DNA from 2 places in the Shewanella sp. HL-SH5 genome. Region 2 is predicted to be linked to the other one. Evidence: riboswitches for the same ligand, from Rfam matches in the RefSeq annotation. Region 2 holds a riboswitch; the other holds the start of a gene.
The links. Region 2 has a riboswitch for thiamine pyrophosphate ahead of ACRWQM_RS06165 (TonB-dependent receptor). Riboswitches for the same ligand answer to the same signal wherever they lie in the genome.
Positions count from the first base shown of each region.

Region 1: it holds a riboswitch for thiamine pyrophosphate, as region 2 does, so the genes downstream of both, thiC (phosphomethylpyrimidine synthase ThiC) here and ACRWQM_RS06165 (TonB-dependent receptor) in region 2, are expected to answer to the same signal.

Region 1 covers NZ_CP195038.1:1,728,677-1,737,561, forward strand. Annotated here, with positions in the region: gene ACRWQM_RS07465 (YkgJ family cysteine cluster protein) at 1-334, shown strand, start outside; gene ACRWQM_RS07470 (acyl-CoA thioesterase) at 438-836, opposite strand; gene ACRWQM_RS07475 (DUF2897 family protein) at 1,088-1,345, opposite strand; gene kdsB (8-amino-3,8-dideoxy-manno-octulosonate cytidylyltransferase KdsB) at 1,366-2,103, opposite strand; gene kdnB (3-deoxy-alpha-D-manno-octulosonate 8-oxidase KdnB) at 2,175-3,245, opposite strand; gene kdnA (8-amino-3,8-dideoxy-alpha-D-manno-octulosonate transaminase KdnA) at 3,321-4,505, opposite strand; TPP riboswitch at 4,707-4,806, shown strand; gene thiC (phosphomethylpyrimidine synthase ThiC) at 4,996-6,987, shown strand; gene ACRWQM_RS07500 (bifunctional hydroxymethylpyrimidine kinase/phosphomethylpyrimidine kinase) at 6,987-8,885, shown strand, end outside.
Region 2 covers NZ_CP195038.1:1,423,489-1,432,373, forward strand. Annotated here, with positions in the region: gene ACRWQM_RS06135 (LuxR C-terminal-related transcriptional regulator) at 1-323, shown strand, start outside; gene ACRWQM_RS06140 (M61 family metallopeptidase) at 450-2,213, opposite strand; gene hinT (purine nucleoside phosphoramidase) at 2,389-2,742, shown strand; gene ACRWQM_RS06150 (PaaI family thioesterase) at 2,742-3,254, shown strand; gene ACRWQM_RS06155 (PaaI family thioesterase) at 3,247-3,735, shown strand; gene ACRWQM_RS06160 (YcfL family protein) at 3,758-4,153, shown strand; TPP riboswitch at 4,295-4,419, shown strand; gene ACRWQM_RS06165 (TonB-dependent receptor) at 4,479-6,680, shown strand; gene ACRWQM_RS06170 (hypothetical protein) at 6,796-7,056, shown strand; gene pnuC (nicotinamide riboside transporter PnuC) at 7,062-7,730, shown strand; gene ACRWQM_RS06180 (phosphotransferase) at 7,723-8,769, shown strand.

The DNA.
Region 1 (8,885 bases), 310 kb from region 2:
AGTTGACCATTTACGGGATCGTATTCCGACGTTTGAATGTAAACCAGGTTGCCACGACTGCTGCGGGCCTGTCACCACCTCCTCAGAAGAAATGTCACGTTTACCAGTGAAAACAGATGCTGAGCATGACGCGGCATTAAATGAGTTTAACTGCGTACATTTAGGGCCAAATGGTTGTACGGTTTACGATGAAAGACCATTAATATGCCGGTTATTTGGTACTACACCTAATATGCCATGCCCAAATAGCTGTCGTCCCCAAGAGATGATTGATATTAAAGTTGAAAATCAAATTCATCATTTCATCAAAAATACCCGCCAGGTATTAGTGTAAATGTGATGTGGTTGGAAAATAGCTGACGTTAACTTGACCGACATCCTTGTGGTCATTGATACAGTTGATGTTTCTATTATTGGAGTGCTATGTGCTATGTGCGTTAGCTTAATGGCCAAACCTTGGTAGGATTGCGTTGTTCATTCACTGCAACAAAAGTAAATACACCTCTAATCGCATGTTCGCGATGGTCGTCATACATATTTTCGACAAAAATATTCACTTCAACTTTAAGCGAGGTATTACCCACATGAATAACCCTAGCGACTAATTCGGCTAAACTGCCTGCTGGAATGGCTTTTTTAAAATCAATTCTGTCTGAGCTAACAGTAACTAAAGACTTTCTGCAAAAACGGGTCGCAGCAATGAAAGCGGTTTCGTCCATCCATGCTAATGCATCTCCACCAAATAAAGTGTTGTGATGATTGGTGTTAGACGGAAAAATAGCTTTAATGACGCGAGCTTCAGACTGGTCAATGCGGGCGAGCATTTCGTCTGACATTAGGTTTGCTTTAGGTGAATTTGTTGTACTTGATTTATGGGTTGTGTTTGAGCTGGTATCAGTGGCGGTAAGGGGCATATTACTCCTAAGGATTATGCGAAACTAAGGTTGAATACTGAATTTTTAGAGGGTATTAACCTAATTTAAAAACAATTACTCAAAATCATTTAAGGCTTCATTTCATTAAAATGAGAAGCCTTAAATGTGAGTAACAACATTGGTTTTAAAGATTTAACAACAGCCAGTGAGCATTAATCTGCTTTTGTTGATGGGTTATCTTTTTTGCTTGTATCAGTACTATTTATACCAGCATTAGCGCCTGTATTGTCATTCTGATGTTCATCGGCATTTTTATCTGCGCTTTCACCTGGAGCAATGCTTTTATCTTTGTGATCACCTAAATGTGGCATTTTAAATTTAGCGCTGTACTTTAATACGGCTAAATTACTGGCAATAACACCCACCACTAAACCAATGATAATCCACACTTCAAAACCTGATAAATCCATACTGATGCTCCAAGGTTTAGTTAATCAACCGCTAAGCGTAATTCACATTTACGAATATCATCAGGGGTATCGACTTCTGGTGAATCGAATGCGCTAATCGCGATTTTTATTTTATAGCCGTATTCTAATGCACGCAGTTGCTCTAATTTTTCTAGGTCTTCTAACTTACCTAGTGGTAATTGGGCAAAGGCATTAACAAAACGACGGGTGTAAGCATAAACACCTAAGTGTTTGTAGACAGGGTATTCGTTAGTGTCACGGCCAAACGGAATGCGTGCGCGTGAGAAATACAGTGCGTTGAAGTCATTATCGAACACCATTTTAACGTGCATTGGGTCGTCTAATTCTTTCTTATCGGTGATTTCAAATCCTAAGGTCGCCATTTCAAATTCACCAGGGTGGCGTTCAAATAAGCTAATGATTTGTTCTATCGAAATAGGGTCGATTAAGGGTTGATCGCCCTGTAGGTTAATCACTAAATCATCATCGGCTAAGCCTAACTGGCTGATAGCATCATTAATACGATCGGTACCCGATGCGGCATCAGCGCTAGTCATAACCACTTTACCACCAAAACCTTCAACGGCATCTTTAATGCGAACATCGTCAGTGGCAACGTAAATATTGTCTAACCCTCTGGCTAATGAAGCACGTTCGTAAACGTGTTGGATCATCGGTTTACCATTAATAGGCGCTAATGGCTTGCCAGGAAAACGACTTGAACCATAACGAGCTGGAATTAATAGAGTAACATTCATCAATAAAAACCTATTTTAATGGTAAACAAAAGGGCTCATCTGAGCCCTTATGACAAAATGACTTAGCCGTATTATATACGACGGAATAACTTAGTCAGCATTTCATCGGTAACTTTTTCTTCCCAGCCTTTACCGTAAACATTGTCCCATAGTGGGCCCATGCTCTTAGTGACTGCAACCATCTTAGCTATAGTTTCATCTGGTAAGTCTTTACAGATGTTTTTCGGTAGGGTGATGTTGTGAATTTCCATCATTTTACGGAATTCTTTCACACCTTCTGGATAGAATTCTTCTAACACATCAAATGCTAAACAGTTGCCGATACCGTGATGGTAGCCTAATACATAGCCTAAACCGTAAGACACCGCATGACATGCACCCACCTGGCTATAAGCAATGCTCATTCCGCCCATGTAAGAGGCCATCATTAGCTTGTCATCTTTTTCTGGATGATCGTCTAGGTAAACTTGGCGACATAAATCCATCGATTTTTCAGCGAAGGCCTTAGCAAATTCGTTCAGGTAAGTCCCTTGTAAAGACTCAACACAGTGGATAAAGCAATCCATACCAGTGTAGAACCATTGATCTGTTGGAACACCTGCAATTAACTCAGAATCCATAATGATTTGATCAAACACAGTGTAGTCAGAATTTAAGCCTAACTTACGCACTGGGCCACACAGTACCGCAGTACGTGATGCTTCAGCGCCGGTACCGGATACTGTAGGAATACCAATGTGGTGAATTGCAGGGTTTTTAATTAAATCCCAACCTTGGTATTCAGATGAGCTTCCTGGGTTAGTTAGCATAAGCGATACCGCTTTAGCTAAATCCATTGTAGAGCCGCCGCCTAAACCAACAACACTGACTGGTTGCTTAGTGTTAAAGGCTTTCACTTGTGCTGTTAATGCATCAACTTGTACCGTTGTTGGTTCGTCATCTACGTTAACGTAAATGACTAAGTCTTGGCTTTTGTTGGGAACTCGCCCTGCTAATGGTTTTTCTTGGTGTACGTCGTCAACCAGAAATACCACAAAATCATCGGCTTCTTTGCGCTCTTGCTCTAATACCACGTCCAATTGCACGAACGAGCCACGACCAAAAATCATTTTTGGTACACATTTAAAATTTTTAAAACTCATTACAACACTCTCCAATTGAGATATTTACTGTAAAAAGTACTATCACCTCAAATGAGGTGATAGAAGATAAGTTATTTAAGCAAAAGCACGTTTGATGTTTTCAATACGCTCTGCAATTTGCTCATCTGTCCAAGACAGTTTAATTAACATCGAAATCGTACGGCTCATAATGGCATCTGATTTTGGTGTTTTAATTTGTGTATAGTCAGGGCGGTCAGCAATTAACATAATTGGTAACGCAGCAGGGGCTTTAAGTTCCTGAATATGTTTCCAATTTTTAAGGTAATGCCAGTTGTTGATATACCAGTAAAAACAACCATCGACCTTGTTAGCTGCAAGTTTTTTGTTTATCTCAATAGTGCGCTCTTCTGTAGGCAAGAAGAAGCTTAAGAAACCTGCTGAGTCACCTTCTGGATCAGGTAGTTCACGGAAAGTCACTTCTGGAATTTGTGCCATCGCATCTTTAATGGTCTTTTTGTTTTTACGTTGAATCGCAATAATTTTGTCTAGCTTACGTAACTGGGCTAAACCCATTGCAGCGTTCATTTCAGATATACGGAAGTTCAATCCCATTATTGGGTGACCTTCAGCGCCACGGTCACTGCCGACATGATCATGGCCATGGTCAGAGAACATATGGCTGTGATTGTAGATGTCTGAATTGTTAGTGACAATAGCACCACCTTCACCACAAGTGATGGTTTTAACAGAATCAAAAGAGTAACAACCGACATCACCGATAGTGCCTAGTGCTTGACCTTTGTAGCTTGCACCTATGGCCTGGCAAGCATCTTCAAGAATAATCAAGTTGTGCTTCTTACAGACGGCTTTGATTTCATCCATTTTTGCCATAGAGCCACACATTTGCACTAGATTTACTGCTTTGGTGCGTGGGGTGATAACCGCTTCAATGCCTTCTGGCGATAAACATAAGGTTTCATCAATTTCAGCAAAAATAGGGATTGCGCCAGCCATAAATACTGCTTCCACAGAAGCCACAAAAGTAAACGGCGGTACAATAACTTCATCACCTGCGCCAACACCCGCTGCAGCCATAGCAGTTTGAAGTGCAGCAGTACCACTTGATACAAGATGAGCGTGTTTAACGTTCATCTTCTCACAGAGTAATTGCTCCATGTCGCGAGTTTTCCAGCGATCATTACGCATATGGTCAAAGTTGTAACGGAAAGTAAAACCGTTCTCCATTACGTCAGCGACTTCCTGCTTTTCTTCTGGACCGAATAATTCAAAACCTGGCATGGAAATTATCTCCTAAAATTCTACGCATCTTTGCGTTTACATAAACCCGCTAATTATAACTAGGTTAGTGGGGAGACTGCGACAGTTATTGAAAAATAATTCATTTTTCTTTATTGATCAACTTGGGAGGTTAAAGATCACCTTGAAAATATATGCAGATATTACATCTTGTTATTGAGGTTTATTTCTGGCTATACTTACCGAATCTTGTCGGAGTGCCATTAAGGCTGAGACCGTTAATTCGGGATCCGTTGAACCTGATCAGGCTAAAACCTGCGTAGGTAACAAGCATAATAATCCTTGGTGATTATTCATGCGTAAAACTTAAGTGGTTTTACCATATCCACTTAGTTTTACCCGTGTTTACCTCTTTTGATTATTGACAGCAATTGCGTCTAACCATTCTTTGAATTGCGTTAACGATATTGCTCGCTCTCAACACACTTTCCTCCAGACAAGCAACTTTCTCTCATTTTATTCGAGGTTGCTCATGTCAAATCGTCGCGAAACCCGTGCTAGCGCACAAGCTTTTATTGATAACTTAAAACCATTACAACATCCCAATTCTGAGAAAATTTATCTGCAAGGTAGCCGTGCTGATTTACGCGTAGCCATGCGCCAAATTCATCAAACCGATACCATTTTGGGCGGTGATGACACCAATCCCCTTACAGAGCAAAATCCTCCGTTAAAGGTTTACGATTGTGCTGGTGCGTATTCTGATCCCAATGCTGAAATCAATGTGCGCTTGGGTTTAGCCAAGCTTCGTCAAACTTGGATTGAAGAGCGTGACGATACCGAAGCACTTGATGGTGCTAGCTCTCATTTTACCCAACAACGTTTAGCTGACGATGGTTTGGACCATTTACGCTTTGATGCGCTAGTGCCACCGCGCCGTGCCAAAGTGGGTAAGCGAGTGACGCAAATGCATTATGCTCGCCAGGGGATTATTACTCCTGAAATGGAATACATTGCCATTCGCGAGAATATGGCAAGGCAAGAGGTTAGCGATCCTGTGCTAACAAAAAAAGCTAAGGGTGAATCCTTTGGTGCTGTGATTGGTGAGTTAATTACCCCTGAATTTGTCCGCAGTGAAGTGGCGAGAGGCCGCGCTATTATTCCGCTTAATATTAATCATCCAGAGTCAGAGCCTATGATTATTGGGCGTAACTTTTTGGTTAAAGTGAACGCCAATATTGGTAACTCAGCGGTGACATCATCGATTGAAGAAGAAGTTGAGAAGTTGGTGTGGTCGACACGTTGGGGCGCTGACACGGTAATGGATTTATCGACTGGCAGATATATTCACGAAACCCGCGAATGGATAATTCGTAATTCACCTGTTCCTATTGGCACAGTCCCCATTTATCAAGCGCTAGAGAAAGTAAACGGCGTGGCAGAAGATCTTACTTGGGAAGTGTTTAGAGATACCTTGATTGAACAAGCCGAGCAGGGCGTTGATTATTTTACCATTCATGCTGGCGTGTTATTACGCTATGTGCCTATGACAGCCAAACGCTTAACCGGCATGGTGTCTCGTGGTGGCTCTATTATGGCCAAGTGGTGTTTAAGTCATCATAAAGAAAGCTTTTTGTATGAACGCTTTCGAGATATTTGTGAGATTTGTGCAGCCTATGACGTGTCCTTGTCATTAGGTGATGGTATGCGTCCAGGCTCGATTGCCGATGCCAATGATGAAGCACAATTTGCCGAATTAGAAACCTTAGGCGAGCTGGTTAAAATTGCCTGGCAATATGATGTGCAAACCATTATTGAAGGCCCTGGCCATGTGCCTATGCAGTTGATTAAAATCAATATGGAAAAACAGCTAGAACTTTGTGATGAGGCGCCATTTTATACCTTAGGACCACAAACGACCGATATTGCACCGGGTTATGATCATTTTACCTCTGGCATAGGTGCGGCAATGATGGCCTGGTATGGCGTCGCTATGCTGTGTTATGTCACACCCAAGGAACATTTAGGTCTACCGAACAAAGAAGATGTAAAACAAGGGCTAATAGCTTACAAGATAGCAGCACATGCCGCCGATGTCGCCAAAGGACATCCGGGGGCACAGGTACGTGATAACGCATTATCAAAAGCCCGTTTTGAATTTAGATGGGAAGATCAATATAACCTAGGGCTTGATCCTGACACAGCCAGAGCCTATCACGATGAGTCATTGCCGCAGGAGTCGGCCAAAGTCGCCCATTTTTGCTCCATGTGTGGCCCTAAATTCTGCTCAATGAAAATCACTCAAGATGTGCGTGAATATGCCGCCAACCTTGAAAAACAAGCGCTGCAAAATGTTGAAGTGATTTCGCCAGCTGATTATCAATCCTATCAAGCACAAGGTGATCTGCTACCTACTCAGTCAAAAGACACAATAGCTGCAAAAATGGCACAAAAGTCAGCGGAATTTAAAGCGACCGGTTCTAACTTGTATCATCAAAAATCGGTGGCAGAGGTTGCTGAGTAATGGCGCCAATAATTCAATCTGTCCAATCAGCTGTTAAAAAGTCAGCTGGGCTTAAACCGATAGTGTGGACTATTGCAGGATCAGACAGTGGTGGCGGAGCAGGTATTCAAGCCGACTTAGCCACTATCAATGACTTGCAATGCCATGGTTGTAGTGTCATCACCACGCTTACTGCCCAAAACTCAGTACAGGTGAGTTTAGTTGAGGCTGTGTCAGAAAAAATGTTACTGGCACAGCTCAATACGTTAATCACCGACATGCCGCCTAAAGCAATTAAAATTGGTTTGCTTGCCAATCAACATCAGCTTAATCAGCTGGCTAATTGGTTGCGAAATTTTAGCACTAGTACGAATAACGAGCTCGATGGTAGGGCAAGCATAGCAGTGATCCTCGACCCTGTTATGGTGGCCAGCAGCGGTGATAAGCTTAATCAGCACAGGCTAGATTTTAGTCCATTTAAAGGAGTGATTAATATGATCACCCCAAATCAGATGGAGTTAATCAGCCTTGTTGAAGCGATAGATGCTCGCGCGACAGAAACTAATGCAATACACACTAATGCGACAGAGACTAAAGCATCAAACACTAACGTGGCAGATGATAGTGGCAGTCAGCATAACTTAACTGATACACAAAATATGACGCTTGATTGCATGGTTACTATGGCCAAGCGGGTGAGTGATTATTTTGAGTGTGCTGTTGTCGCCAAAGGTGGCGATGCGCCATGGCAAGCTGACAAAGCCCATGATGTTTATATTTGTCATCATGTTGAAGGTGGCAGCGCCGAGCATAATAACAGCGTGTTTATATTAAGCTCAGATCGCGTTGATTCGGTTAACAACCATGGTAGTGGTTGCACCTTGTCATCTGCAGCTGCCAGTTTTATCGCACAGGATTTTGTGCAGCACGATGCCATAGTATTGGCTAAAGCCTATGTCACTAACGGTCTTAAACACGGTATTAAGCTTGGTCAAGGGCCTGGATGTTTAGCCAGAACCGGTTGGCCAACATTGCTTGAGTTAATGCCACATATTGTACAGTTAGTAGCAGATGTTAAAGCTACCGATACCGCGCCAAAGGAGGTTGCTTTAGCGGTAAAACCATCCCTTGGAATTGATCAACAAGTTAATAACTCGCTATTAAGAACAGCTACTATTAATTTCACAAAACTGTCGACACCACTAGGTATTTATCCTGTGGTGTCATCGGTAGATATGTTAGAGAAGCTATTGAAAGCGGGCTGTAAAACAGTGCAACTGCGGATTAAGCAAGATGTGGAAGATATGCAAGTAGTGTCCTATGACAAGGTGCACAGTTTTGTTGATGAACAGCACAAAGCGATGTGGTTAGCAAAATACGGTTCAGGGCAGTTAAGTTCAGAACCGAAAGCCTCAGCGCCTATTGCCGCTAAATACCTGTTAGATCAACACCAGTCAGAACAACAGGAGTTAGAACAACAAATACAACGTGCTATTCAGCTAGGTCGAGACTTTAATGCCCAATTGTTTATTAATGATCACTGGCAACTTGCACTTAAGCACGGTGCATTTGGGGTACATTTAGGTCAAGAAGATGCCTTAGTTGCAGATTTATCGGCCCTTGCAGCAAATAATATCGCGCTTGGGTTATCTAGCCATAGTTACTTTGAAATACTACTCGCGACTCAGTTAAAACCATCCTATATCGCCCTAGGGCATATATTCGCGACCACGACTAAACAGATGCCATCCAAGCCACAGGGGTTAACAAAACTAGCCTGTTATGTGTCGTTACTAAATGGTCATTATCCCACTGTTGCTATTGGGGGAATTGATGGTGATTGCTTAAAAGAGGTTGCCGAAACTGGTGTAGATGATGTTGCAGTGGTGCGGGCAATAACTCAGGCCAAAGATGCGACT
Region 2 (8,885 bases):
TTTATACTGATGCAACATTAACCAATTTAGGTAAAGGGCTTGAAAGTATTTTAAAAGGCCAAAGTGTTATTCCTGCTGATTTACGTGTTGATTCCGACAATGTAGACAATGAAAATGATATTGATAACCTCACCATCAGAGAGCGTGAAGTATTACAGGCATTATTATCTGGCAATACTAACCTTGATATAGCCAATAAATTATTTGTCAGTGAATCAACTATTAAGACCCATTTGTACCGCGCATTTAGAAAAATTGGGGTATCAAGCCGCGGTCAAGCAATTGCATGGGCTCAAACTCATGTTCACGAGGTGATGGTTTAGGGATAACTCATGACTGACTTAATTAGCCTAGAAGATATCGCATACAATACGATACCTTCTAGGGCTAAGCTTAAGCACTTTTTTTTAATCAGTAGGCGCTAATATTTAAGTACTAAGTTATTTTATCTATTGAGATAACCATAGTTTGACTAAATTTTTATCTTTAATCTTTAGCATCACAGTATCTTTTACAGCAGCTTGAATTATTAAGTCACCTTGCATTAATTCATCGCGTCTAAACCAATGCAGTTTAATCGACTCATTAATAGGGTAGTGTTGCAGTTGTTGCTCAAATTGACCATTTACTTGTAAATTATCAGCGGCTATTAATAAGTCGCCAGCACTTAAACCTGCCTGATGAGCTGGACTATCCTGGGTTACGGTAAGTATTTTTAAGCCTAAGCTTTCCGCTTTAACACGGGCACCAAATCCAATTTTAAAGCCCTTAGCTTTGCTGCCGCCAGTATCACTGCTGCCTTCACTGCTTCGCAGGCTCATTTCAACGCCCACTTTAGCGAGTAAATCAGCTAATGGCAGATCATCTGTGTTGTATAAAAAGCTGAAAAGATCATCACAATTACGCTTTAATAATGATTCAACAATGCGTTGATGGCTTTTGTTATCGGTGCCTTTTTCGGTTAAACCATACTCTTGCCATAAAATGCGCATCACATCGTCCAGGCTTTTACTACCCTGGGTTTCAAGCCTTAAGGTTAAGTCTAACAGTAACGCAAATAGCGCCCCTTTAGTGTAATAACTGACAATAGCATTGGCGGCATTTTCATCTTGTTTATAAAACTTTGTCCACGCATTAAAGCTTGAGGAAGCTAAACTTTGTTTAAAGCGGCCTTGACCACGATAAACCCGAGTCATAGTTTCACTCAATAAGGTTAAATAGCTTTCTTGATCGATACAGCCACTGCGATAAGTGATTAAGTCATCAAAGTAAGAGGTAATACCTTCATAAGCCCATAATTGCTCAGTGTAGCTTTCTTGGGATAAATCAAACGGGGTAAACTTTGCCGGCTTGATGCGTTTTACATTCCAGCTATGGAAATATTCATGGCTGCAAAGGGATAAATAGGTGCGATAGCCTGTTTCGACTTCACCTTGTTCACTTTTAGGTAAATCATTGCGTGAACACATTAAGGCAGTAGAAGCTTTATGCTCTAAACCACCAAAGCCATTATCTAATACCGTGGTCATAAACACATAGCGTTCAAACGGAGCAGGGGTATCAAAAAAGTGAATTTGGTACTCGCAAATTGCTTTTAAGTCTTGCTTTAAACGGGCCATATTAGCGCGATGCTTTCCACTTAACACAATATCGTGTGGTACGCCTGCTGCGACAAAAGTATCAATGGTTAAGTCGCCCATTTCAACCGGATGATCAATTAAGTCCTGGTAATTTTCAGCGGTAAACTCGCCAAAACCAAATTGTTCACCCGCTGCGCGTGTCATGCTGGTCGCCACTTTCCATTGGGCTAAGTCATTCAATGCTGGTGGCGCTATCGTAACCTGTTGAGGGTGATGCTCTAATCCATTGGCAGCGAGAAAAACTGAACTACCATTAAAAAAGCCATGATTAGTATCAAGGTGAGCTGTACGCACCGATAAGTCCCAGGCATAAATTTGATAACGCAAGGTAATCGTGGTTGATTGATTATCCACTTGCCATGTTTGTTTATCGAGTTGCGTAAAGCCAATCGGCGCATCATTTTCATCAAAAAATTGAATGTCGATGATGTTCTTAGCAAAGTCACGGATCATATAACTGCCCGGTAACCAGGCAGGTAAGCTGAATATTTGATGCGGCTGAGCATTATTCAATGTGGCGGTTACGGCAAATAAATGGGCTTTGGGATCGATGGCATGAATGTGATGATGCATAAAAGGTCCAGTCGCTAAAAACGATAATGAACCCATGCTGCCAAAATTGCCGGGTTTACGCAAACGACTACAATGAAAAAGCATCATTAGCGGTTATATTTATTGAAAAATACTATAAACTTAAGCCTATCCACATTTTGTCATTCAACATGGCTACCGCAAAAAGGACAATCAAATGGCTGAAGAAACCATTTTTAGCAAAATTATTCGTCGTGAAATTCCTGCTGATATTCTTTATCAAGACGATTTGGTTACTGCATTTCTTGATATTTCACCGCAAGCACCGACGCATATTTTGATTATTCCTAACCATTTAATAGCGACTGCAAATGATGTTAAAGCGTCTGATGAGTTAGCTTTGGGTCGAATGATGACTGTCGCGGCCAAGCTTGCCGATGAAGCAGGCATTGCCGAAGATGGTTATCGGTTGATCATGAACTGCAATAAACATGGTGGCCAGGAAGTGTACCATATTCATCTGCATTTATTAGGTGGTAAGCCGCTTGGACCTATGTTGAGCCGCGGCTAATGAAAATTAATTCTGATTTTTTCCCGTTAACGGAAGTGGCAACCCGATTTGTTAATCAATTAGCCCAGTGCCGTCGATTAGGCTTGTCGGTTAAAGAAGCCAGCGAACACCATGTACTTATTGAACTACCTTATAGTCAAGATATTATCGGTTATCCAGATACCGGTGTTATTCATGGCGGCGTGATCACCACATTGATTGATACAACCTGCGGCACTGCGGTAGTGTGTGCAATTTTAAAAAAATATCAAACCTTAGAAATATCACCCACATTAGATCTACGTGTCGATTATATGAAACCGGCTGAGCCGCACAAAGCTGTGTATGCGTTTGCTGAATGTTATCGATTATCCTCTAGCGTAGCCTTTACCCGTGCAATCGCTTATCAGGACAGCATAGATGAGCCTATTGCCCATGCCGTTGGCACCTTTATGCGTATCAGTCCTGAAATGGTCGGCGAAGAGTTTCGCCAGGCATTAATGGGCAATTTACCGGAGGCCAAACATGACTGAATCTAAAATCTTAGCGAACAAAGCCGATATGCCAGACTCTTCAGCCTCACTGGATGTGAGAGATGTGGTAAAACGTGCGATTGAACTGAATGACTACAGTTATTTGCTGGCTAAAGTGCCGTATTCACAATTTATTGGTATGTCGGTAGAACGATTTGGCGACGAAATGGTGTTTAAATTACCCGCTAAGGATGACAATATAGGTAACCCTATATTGCCCGCTATACACGGTGGGGTAATAGCAGGTTTTATGGAAATGTCGGCAATTGTGCAATTAATGGTGTTCATGCAAGCCAAAAAGGTGCCTAAAATTGTCGATTTCTCCATTGACTATTTACGCGCAGGTTTACATCAAGATACCTTTGCAGAATGTAAAATTACTCGCCAGGGACGAAGAGTCGCGAATGTGAGTATTAATTGTTGGCAAACCAATAGAAAGCAGTTAATTGCCACTGCTAGAGCACATTTTTTGATTGAATAAATGAAGAGGCTTTGCAATGAATATCAAAAAGTTAACGGGTTACTTCGTATTATCTGTAAGTTTATTATTGTCAGCCTGTGCAAATCATACAGCGGGTATTTCAGTTAATTCACAAGGCGAAGTACGAGTCGACAATAGTACTTTTGGCCGACAAGTGTCAGTGACTAATGTAAATGAGCGCCAGAGCGCAGATTTAATTCAAGCAGCGGCACAAATCAATAGTTTAGTGGCAACAGATTTACGCCTACAGTATAAATTCACCTGGTTTGATGCCAGTGGTTTTACCATTGAAGATGAAGCCACTAGCTGGAAATCACTCAAGCTACACGGCAAACAACAAATACAAGTTAATGCGGTTGCCCCTAATGCCACAGCCACTCGGTTTGAAGTGTATATTCGCCAGGCATTTTCAAATTAACCGATAACTTATCTAAACAGCTGTTTAGCTTTTAAGATGAGTAAAAATCCACGTTTTTTAAGCCAGCATTTGCTGGCTTTATTTTTAGTCAGAAAAAAGTATTAGTTTTGCCTGCTAGCGAGCTAAATTTAAGATATAATCCCCTCCGCCAAGGGGTGTTTTACTGGTTAAATTTTATATTTAATTGGAAAACTGAGATATCAAATGATGAACCCTTAGAACCTGATCCGGCTAATACCGGCGTAGGAATGGGCCACTTCGATCTCATGGATGTGCACTTCTTTATCGCTACTTGCCGGATCTCAAACTTAATATTTGAGGTCCTATGCTTCCTGTAAAAAATATCTTCCCAGCAAAATCATCACTCGCATTAGCTGTTCTTACGGCACTTTATGCAACCAATGGTCTTGCCGCAACTGAATCTATTGAGCGTATCGCACCTGAATCTGAAAAGATGGAAGTGATTGTCGTAAATGCAGATTTCAGCAATATCAGTCTTGATAAAATGCCTTCAAGTGTCACGGTTATCGATGCCCAGCAATTAGAAGATGAAGGCGCGCAGCATTTTGAAGATGTATTAAACTCTATTGCTAACTTTAACTGGTCGGGTGGTAGCTCACGCCCAAAATACTTCCAAATACGCGGAATTGGCGAACAAGAGCAATATCAAGGCGCGCCTAACTCATCGGTTGGTTTTATTGTTGATGATATCGATTTGTCAGGTCTTGGCATGGTGTCAAGCATGTACGATATGCAACAGGTTGAAGTATTACGTGGTCCACAAGGCACACAATACGGCGCCAATGCATTAGCGGGTTTGATCTATCTTAAAAGTAATGACCCAACAGACACTTTTGAAAATGGCGCCAAAGTCAGTTTAGGTGATGATAATCTGCAAACTTTTTCAGGTTTTAGCTCTGGTCCTATCACGGATTCAGGAAAGCTACTTTATCGAGTGTCGCTTGAAAAGCATGATCAGAATGGTTATAGAAACAACAGCTATTTAGGCCGTGATGATACCAATCAACGTGATGAATTGACCACCCGAGCAAAATTACGTTGGTATGCCACCGATGATGTACAGGCAGACTTCACCCTGTTACACGCCAACTATAACAACGGTTATGATGCATGGACATTGGATAATAATGGTTTTGATACCCTAACGGATCAACCCGGTATTGATAATCAAAAAACCACTGGCGCAGGGCTAAAACTGTCGTTCACAGGCGCTAAATATTTTGAATTAACCTCATTAACCTCATTTGCACAAACTGATCATCAACATGGATACGACGGTGACTGGGCTAATCCTGCTTATTGGAGCAGTAAAACCTGTAATGAATATGATGATAACTGGAATGTCACCGGCTCAGCACCTTGTGTTTACGATTATACCTGGAACAAAAAGGGCGATCGTAACACTGTATCGCAGGAGTTTCGCTTCACATCAAACCAGGCAAGTCGTATTTTTAATGACTCAACTGACTGGTTAGTTGGCGTGTATGCCATGAACCTTCAAGAAGACAATGATTTATATTCTGAATATAACACCTGGCCAGATGAAGTACTGCAATCAAGCTATGATGCATCTAATTTCGCGGTGTTTGCGCAACTTGACAGTCATTTAGGTGACGATTACTTACTGTCTAGCGGATTGCGCCTTGAGCGTCGCAACAGTGAGTACTCTGATACTAATAATGACAATTTCAAGCCTTCTGAAGACATGTGGGGCGGCCATATAGCCTTGTCTAAATCGCTTAATGCTGCACACAATGCTTATGGGAAAGTCGCGCGTGGCTACAAGGCGGGTGGTTTTAACATGACTTTACCGGCAGAGTTGGCTGATAAAAAACAATTCGATACTGAAATTTTATATAACTACGAGTTGGGTCTTAAGTCTGTGTGGTTAGCGGGGGCAATTGATACTAACTTTGCGCTTTTCTTTATGGACAGAGAAGAGCAACAAGTTGCAGCATCATTACAAGATCCTGAAAATCCACAACGCTTTGTGTTATTCACTGAAAATGCAGGCAGCTCAAGTAACTACGGCGCCGAACTTGACTTGAATTGGTACGCGACTGAAAATCTGCAAATGTACGGTAGTTTTGGCTGGTTAGAAACAGAATATGGCGATTATAGCTACCAGGATAAAAATGGGACTATTGTTGATTTATCTGGACGCGAATTAGCTCACTCTCCCAACTTTACTTACAGTGCTGGTGTGACTTATCTTGCTGACTCCGGTTGGTTTGCCAATATTAATACTAGTGGTAAAAGTGACTTCTATTATTCAGACAGCAATGACTCTCAATCTGACGCTTATAACATAGTCAATACTCGCCTAGGTTATGAAACACCAACCTGGTCGGCCTATTTGTGGGGTCGTAATGTGTTTGATGAAAACTATGGCGTACGTGGATTCTACTTTGGTAACGAACCCGATACAGATTGGGCTGATAAGCAATACATTCGTTACGGTGACCCACGTCAAATTGGCGTAACTTTCGACTATAAATTTATGTAATTTTTCGTGAAGCTCATTTGCATCATATGTTGATATTGGACCTTGTTAAATGAGCTTAACCATTGCGACGGTTTGGTATTTCCAGGCGCCGCAAAATACTATTTGAGGGGCAATAATGAAATTAACTGCAGAAATTAGCATGTATCCATTTAATGAAAATTACCTAGACCCTATTAAGTGGTTTATAGGCCGTGTTGACAGCTATAGCAATATTGAGCGAGTAACTAATGCTATGGCAACACAGATATGTGGAGAGTATGGGGATGTTATGTCGATGCTGGCGATTGAAATGCAAGCGGCACATGGTAAGTGGGGCAAGGCGGTATTTGTATGTAAGTTTATTGGTGGTGAACTTAATTTAGCCCACAGTGAGTAATGTTTATGTTTGAATTTAGCCAAACAATAAGCCAGGCCTTCAATGAAATGAGTGTGATGACCGCCTGGGAGGCCGTTGCAGTCATTTTAGCCGTGGTGTACCTAGCATTAGCCATGCGCACCAATATTTGGTGCTGGGCAGCGGCGTTTATCAGCACGGCAATTTATACGGTACTTTTCTGGAAAGTGTCTTTGTTAATGGAGTCAGTGCTTAATATTTATTATATGGCGATGGCTGTTTACGGTTATTGGATGTGGATGCAACAGCCGAGTAATAGCCCGGAGCATGCTATTAATGACAGTGGCTCGGCCATTGTTAGTTGGTCGCTTAATACGCATTTCATGTTGATTACTGTGACATCAATAATATCAATTATTGTGGGTTACTTTATGGCAACCTACACCCAAGCATCATTTCCTTATCTAGATTCTGCCACTACCTGCTTTGCCGTAATGACCACTTTTTTAGTGGCTCAAAAGGTGCTTGAAAATTGGTTTTATTGGATTGTTATCAATACGCTATCAATTTATTTGTACTTTAGTAAAGGCTTGATGCTGACAACTGCACTGTTTGTACTTTATGTCTTTATGGCTGTGGTGGGATACTTTATGTGGCGCAAAACATGGCTTGCAGAAACAGATTCAAATTCAGAGCCACTCTCTCAAAATGGTTGAATTAGAAACATTGGTTGCTCAATCAGCGTTAAACTTACTTCCTAATGACGTGGTCAGCTTGCTGCTCAAGCTTGTACCTTCGAACCAACTGGAAAAACTGGCTAAGTATTGCATCAGCGTTGAACACTTGTCAGCGGGATTGAGTAACCAAAATTATCTGCTTAAATGCCAAATTGAACAGATGCAAAAATCACAAGTGTTAAGAGTGAACCAAGTTGATGCTGTGTGGTGCTCTCGTCAAGATGAAGTCGCTAGCTGGCGTCAAGCACAGCAGATAGCAATAGCCCCTAAATTACACTTTTACAGTGATAATTATGAAATTTATCTCAGTGACTTTATTGTTGAAACCACACCTTGGCATAAGGCTTATCATGAGTATGGTGTAAATACTCCTCGCGAGGATGAGATACTCATAGGTACATCAAACTCACAACCTGTAGAACAACTATTTGAAGTATTAAAAAATCTATCAACTTTGCCTTTACCTGAAAAAAAGGTGAGCTTACTGCAACAATGGCACGAGTATCGGCAGCAGCTTATAGCCTCTTACCCGCAGGAAACCGCCGAATGGCAACACTATTTCAACCAACTCGACGACCAAAGCGACATGGTTAAGCAGTGGTTTAATGCATTAGAGGAATGTTTAATTACACCGACTTTTTGCCACAGAGATTTAACCCCCTTTAACCTGCTATTGGATATTCACGGCTATCAAAACAAAGGCTTAGCAAGATTAATGTGTATTGATTTTGAATATGCAGCCACCAGTCATCCTCTTTTTGATTTAGCGTCAATATTGGCAACCCACAGTTTATCAACGCAACAAACGGATACTTTGTTACAAGCCTACTTTCAATGGCAAGCAGAAACTGCATCTCCTTCACTAAACACTAATGCCCCTAAATGCGTAGCATATGCGATAAATTGTTATTGGCTATTTTGTGCGATGTGGGCTTTATTGATGGCAAGAAATACCTGCCAAAACTTCTTCCCCTTGTATCATAGGTACTTTTCATTAATTGATTTCAGCTATCCTTAAACGAAAATTTAGACAGTAAGTTAATCAATATTTATCATAAGCATTGCCAGATAGTGCTGAATTTGGGTTTAAATACCTCTGTGTTGAAATATTATTGCCTTATACAGGGTCTTATT